DNA from 2 places in the Paenibacillus sp. HGF5 genome. Region 1 is predicted to be linked to the other one. Evidence: predicted binding sites of a transcription regulator. Region 1 holds the regulator's gene; the other holds the start of a gene.
The links. The regulator Rex, encoded in region 1, represses fermentation and respiration genes when NADH is low (regulators of the CRP and FNR family bind a similar motif). The targets are predictions, from matches to a motif close to TTGTGAAATATTTCACAA.

Region 1 (3,130 bases):
ATGGTCTTCCGTCATCGACCGTTTGTATCCGGACCTGATTACCGCAAAAGAGAACTGGGATCGGCTCAGCGATCAATTGTTCGGACTGCTTCCGGAACGCGGAGACGCTTCTCCGGGAGATGCCGGCCAATTCTCGCTCCGCCTGTCGCCGCTTAAGAAGCCGAAGGATTGGGATTCGATGGCCGAACTGGAGCATCAAATTCATCTGACGCTGGGCGATGTCGTGCGCAAGGGCGATAAGCTGATCGCCGAAATGAAGGAAGATTTGGATGACTACAGCGCGGACAGCCTGTTAACCGACCTTTCGGGCCTGTTTAAGGACCTTGCCGCGCATCGTGAAGACCTGCGATCCTTCATGGCCCTGAACGATGAGGGCACGGTATACTGGATGGAGGCGAACGGCAATTTCCGCAGCAAATCGCTGCAGCTGTATGCCGTGCCCGTCGACGTGAGCGCTCATTTGAAGGAATTGTTTTTTGACAAGAAACAAAGCGTGATTCTGACATCGGCGACCTTGTCGGTGGACAAATCGTTTCAGTTCATGATCGAGAACCTGGGTCTTCAGGAAGCGGCTGAAGCGGGGAACCTGAACACGGTTCAGCTCCCGTCCCCGTTTAATTATAGGGAACAGGCCCTTCTTGTCGTGCCGCGCGATTTTCCGAGCGTGAAGGGATCGGTCGGGGATGCACTCTTTGTGAATACGCTCGTGAAGTCTTTGGCCGATACGGCCGTCGCTACACATGGCCGCATGCTCGTCCTGTTCACTTCGTACCGGATGCTGCGCCAGGTGCACGAGCCGCTGAAAGAAGCGCTGGCATCAAGCGACATCACGGTATTGGGACAAGGTATGGACGGAACCAGCCGTACCAAGTTAATCCGAAGATTTCAGGACAACAGCGCTTCCGTGCTGCTGGGCACCAGCTCCTTCTGGGAAGGGGTAGACATCCCGGGTGAGGCGCTGACTTGTCTAGCCATCGTCCGGCTGCCGTTCCAGCCGCCGAATCACCCCTTGGTCGAAGCCAAGAGCGAACTGCTGCAGCAGCAGAAGAAGAATCCCTTCATGAAGCTTTCGGTTCCGCAAGCGGTCATTCGTTTCAAACAGGGGTTTGGGCGTCTGGTGAGAACAGCACAAGATAAAGGGATCGTGATCGTGTACGATACCCGGGTCATTGAATCCTATTACGGGAAGTATTTCTTATATTCCTTGCCGGGGCCGAAGATGGAGCACATGCCGACAGAGGGGATCGTTCCCCGAATTTCGGAATGGCTGCAGGAAGAGGCAAGCGCGGGAAACCAAGCTGAATAAAGTGAAACCAAGCACGATCAACAAAAAAAGATGTAGTTATTAGCCTATTATTAGGGGGAGCATGCATGAAATCGGAAAAAATTTCGGAAGCCGTGGTCCGCAGATTACCTGTATACTTGCGCTATTTGAATGAGCTTCAGAAGAGGGAGGTTTCCACGGTTTCCTCCCAGGAGCTGGGACAGAAGCTGGACCTCAATCCTGCTCAAATTCGTAAGGACCTGGCGTATTTCGGTGATTTTGGACGGAAAGGGATCGGATATGATGTTTCTTATCTGATCGAGAAGATTCGCCAGATTCTGAAGCTGGACCAGAAGATCAATGTCGCATTGGTCGGGGCCGGTAATCTTGGACATGCATTATCGAATTACAATGCATTCCTGAAGGATAATATGAAGATTGTGGCGATTTTCGATTCGTATTCTCCCAAAGTTGGCATGAAAATTAACAATTTGGTCGTACAGCCGATGGAAGAGCTGGAGAAGACGGTTCATGAGCACGGCATTCGAATCGGAATTATCACCGTTCCGGATTTCGAAGCGCAGAACGTAGCGAATCAGCTTATCGCCTCAGGGATCGAGGCGATTCTGAACTTTGCGCCAACCATCCTGAAAGCCCCAGCCCATATCCGGATTCATACGGCTGATTTTACAACGGATTTGCAAAGTTTGGCCTATTATTTGGATAACGGCAAGGAGGATGCAGCACATGACAACAACGAAGTGGATGGTTAAGAACGGAACGTTTGCTGTACTGGAGGAAGACCGATCCGTGCTTCGCGGATACATGGTGGTTGAGAACGACAGGATCACGTACCTGGGCGAAGAGGAGCCCGTCGTGGAAGAGGGAACAGAGATTATCGACGGAACCCATCTGTTCTTCCTGCCTGGATTGGTGAACACGCATGGACATGCCGCCATGTCGCTTCTCCGCGGTTATGGCGACGATCTGGCCCTGCAGGTATGGCTTCAGGAAAAAATGTGGCCGATGGAAGCCAAATTCACGTCAGACGACGTATATTGGGGCACATCGCTCTCCGTGCTGGAGATGATCAAGGGCGGAACCACGACGTTTGTCGATATGTATGACCATATGGATCAGGTCGCGAAGGTTGTCCAGGACTCGGGAATGCGCGGTGTCCTGACGCGCGGCGTAATCGGTTTATGCCCGCCCGAGGTACAGCAGCAGAAGCTGGATGAGGCGGTGGCATTCGCGAAGGATTGGCATGGCAAGGCTGACGGCAGAATTACGACGATGATCTCGCCGCACGCGCCTTATACCTGCCCGCCGGATTTCATCGAAAAATTCGTTCAAGCATCCCATGACTTGAACCTGCCTTTGCATACCCATATGTCCGAAACGGAAACCGAAGTGGCTCAGAATGTTAAGGATTACGGACTTCGCCCCGTTGCCCATTTGGAGAAGCTGGGCATGTTCTCCCGTCCTACGCTTCTTGCGCATGCCGTTCATCTGACCGATGAAGAAATCGAAGTCTTGGCCAAGCATCAAGTAGCCGTATCGCATAATCCCGGAAGCAATTTGAAGCTTGCCAGCGGAGTCGCCCGCGTACCTGCGCTGCTGAAAGCCGGCGTAACGGTGTCGCTCGGAACCGACGGACCTGCTAGCAACAATAACCTGGATATGTTCGAAGAGATGCGGCTGGCTGCCCTGATCCATAAAGGAGTAAGCGGGGATCCGACGGCCATTCCGGCCTCCGAAGCGCTTCGAATGGGTACGGAGTACGGAGCCAAGTCCGCTTTCCTTGAGGATATCGGTACGCTCGAGGTAGGGATGAAAGCCGATATGATCGCATTGAATACGGATCAG
Region 2 (3,130 bases), on a different contig from region 1:
TTCGTACTACGAACGGTCCCAGGAGGAATCAAGACAGCTGTTCCGCAAGAGCGTAACGTACTTTTTGAACGGTGTGTTATCGGGTCAAGGCTCATAGCGTACTGTTCGGTAGGAGGATTTATCGAAAACGCTTTTCTTAGCTAACAGGCAAGGGCGTTTTCGCAAAAATAAATAAACCGAATAGTCGGTTTTAAACAGGGGGATGGAGTATGAAGCATTTGTTTGGCAACCGCGCGTTCGTGCTGTTGATGGTGTCTGATTTTATGCAAAATATCGGGATCTGGATCCGCAATATGGCGCTGTTGTTCTTCATTATGGAGCAGAGCAACCATGACCCGGTCGCCGTATCGCTGCTGACCGTGATTGAATACGCGCCGATCTTCGTGATTTCCATGATTGGCGGCGTACTGGCTGACCGTTGGCGTCCTAAGCGAACCATGATTTGGGGGGACATTTTAAGCTTCTTATCCATTCTGCTTATTTTGTTTGTTGTGTATGCGGGATATTGGCAGGCCGTGTTTGCGGTGACGCTGGTTTCGGCCGTCGTCTCGCAATTCTCGCAGCCATCGTCCATGAAGATCATCAAGCGGTGTTTGCCGGATGAGCATGTGCCCGCGGCCACGGCGTTATCCCAGACCTCGATGTCGCTGTTTATCATTTTGGGGCCTATGGTAGGCACGACGATTTATCAAGCATTTGGATTGCAGGCCTCTTTAATCAGCTTGCTGATTCTGTTCGGCGCTTCGGCGATCGTGTTGGCCTTTCTGCCTTCCACCGTGGACGAACCTTCCAAGGACTCGGAATCAGCCGGTTCGTTTGCAAAGGACATGAAGGCAGGCTTCACCTACATCGGTTCCAGCCGGCTGTTGAAGGTGCTGCTGGTGGTCTACGTTTTGTTGGCGCTGGGCAGCGGGCTCGTACAGCCGCTTGACATCTTCGTCATCACCGAGCGTCTCCAACTGGAGATGTCCAGCGTCCAGTGGTTCACTGCGCTTGAGGGCTTGGGCATGTTGATCGGCGGTGTGATCGCAGCGGTGATTGCGGGCAAAGTGAAAGGTTCCTACTTGCTGTTTGCGGGGCTGGCCTTCCTTGGACTCTCGACCTTTGTCGAGGTGCTGTCCCAGTGGCCGATCCTGACCGGCTCGATGCGCTTCGTCACCGGGGTGCTGATGGCCATGGCGCAGACGGTCCTGATGGCGGTGATGATGCAGCAGGTGGAAGAGAAATTCATCGGCCGGCTGAACGGCGTGATGACGCCGATATTTACCGGCATGCTGCTCATCGGCTCCGGGCTTACGGGATGGTATATGTCGGTCACCTCCATTGTCGTGGTGTATTTTACGGCAGGCGCGCTTTTCCTGCTGTCGTCGTTCATCAGCATGAAGCTGCCGATCGCCAAGGTGCCGGTGCAGGAAACGGAAGCCACTGTTAGGATGGAGACGGCGGCCAAGGCTTAACGGGCAAGTAATGCCGAGTCTGGCAGAGTGGTATCAAACACGAACGAATTTCGTACCTGGTAAAAGCAATCCAAAAGAGCGGTGCCGGGGCGAGTCCCGGGCACCGCTTTTTCGGCATATGCGATTTCTTGAAGGAAGCGAAAGGCAGTCACCCCGCTAAAGTTAATCCAAAGCTCCACCCGTGGACAAGGTGCTATGCCTATATCCATATCTCGCGTAAATGGGCACACCGAATCCGATCTATGTTACTCGCTGCAGCGTGGTCAGCAGATAAAGGCATACTGAACATCACATCTGCACCTGTCCGTCCCTGACGGACATGATCGTGATATAATTCACGTTCTTGCCAAAGAAGCTGCGTTACAATGTTGGTAACGATAACACGAATATCATGAGCTGCATTCGGATAGATAGACAAGGCGGATGCGGAAGAAATGAGGGAGTGACCATGGCTTACCATAAACCTGAGCGCATTGCGGAGATTACCGTGGAGAACGGGGTGAAAAAAGCGCATAACTCCGCCATAAACGTGATGATATTAGGATTCCTTGCTGGGGCATTTATTGCGCTCGGCTTTTTGCTTGACATACGCGTGATTGCCGGAGCGTCTCCGGAATGGGGAGGGATTGCCGGTTTTGTAGGCGCGGCGGTATTCCCCGTCGGATTGATTCTTGTCCTGCTTGCAGGCGGGGAGCTGCTGACGGGCAACATGATGGCCGTGTCCTTGGCCAGATTCAAGAGACGAATTTCCACGAAGGAGATGATGCGGAATTTAGCGCTTGTCACGGTCAGCAATATGTTGGGAGCGTTATTCGTCGCTTACTTCTTCGGCCATGTGACCGGTCTGACAGGCAGCGGCGTTTACCTGGAGAAGCTGGTGGACATGGCAGGGCATAAGCTGGACGACAGCTTCCTGCAAGCCTTCTTGTCGGGCATTGGGTGCAACTGGCTCGTAGCCCTCGCCGTATGGCTGTCCTACGGATCGGATCAGATGAGCGGCAAAATTCTCGGGATCTGGTTTCCGACCATGGCGTTTGTCGCCATCGGGTTTCAGCACGTGGTGGCCAACATGTTTCTCATTCCGGCAGCGATTTTTGAAGGCTATTACAGCTGGGGCGAGTATCTGATGAACTTCATTCCGGTATGGCTGGGCAATTTCGTTGGCGGCGCGTTATTTGTGGGAGCGACATACGGAACCGTGTATTTGAAGAAGGAGAACCAAGCCGCAGCCGCTCCGCGCGGCGAGCAGGCGCCTGCGCCATCGGCTAGCTCCCCTCAACAGGTTCATTCCGCGCAGAACGCTTCATAATGCCGAAAGCCTGGCGAGCGTCTGGTTTAAAGAAAAAGCTGCGTTCAACCGTCCTTTATGTAGAAGGTAGAGGATGAACGCAGCTTTTTTTCGTGATGGGCGAGGCTGTTCCCAGTAATGAATCAAGCAGGGAACAAGCCCGCTATTTTTTTAAATGGTAGGGAACCGTCGTGATGATCACGTCTCGCCGATACAGGAGATGTGCCCGGATGAGCAGGCTGGATTGATTGTGCAGGAAATTATGCCAGCCCTTCTTGGGGATGAACTGCGGAATGACGACGGTAACCTGATAGTCGGATTCGCTTGCCTTGCGCTGCACGGTATCGATGAATTTCGTCAGCGGCTGAATGATGCTCCGATAAGG

Region 2: the regulator Rex is predicted to act here: its motif matches at 1,781-1,798, upstream of HMPREF9412_RS05250 (formate/nitrite transporter family protein).

The regions. Positions count from the first base shown of each region.
Region 1 covers NZ_AEXS01000167.1:38,161-41,290, reverse strand. Annotated here, with positions in the region: gene dinG (ATP-dependent DNA helicase DinG) at 1-1,306, shown strand, start outside; gene HMPREF9412_RS27515 (redox-sensing transcriptional repressor Rex) at 1,372-2,037, shown strand; gene HMPREF9412_RS27510 (amidohydrolase) at 2,012-3,130, shown strand, end outside.
Region 2 covers NZ_AEXS01000028.1:4,298-7,427, reverse strand. Annotated here, with positions in the region: gene HMPREF9412_RS05260 (TetR/AcrR family transcriptional regulator) at 1-97, shown strand, start outside; gene HMPREF9412_RS05255 (MFS transporter) at 210-1,457, shown strand; gene HMPREF9412_RS05250 (formate/nitrite transporter family protein) at 1,906-2,766, shown strand; gene HMPREF9412_RS05245 (APC family permease) at 2,909-3,130, opposite strand, start outside.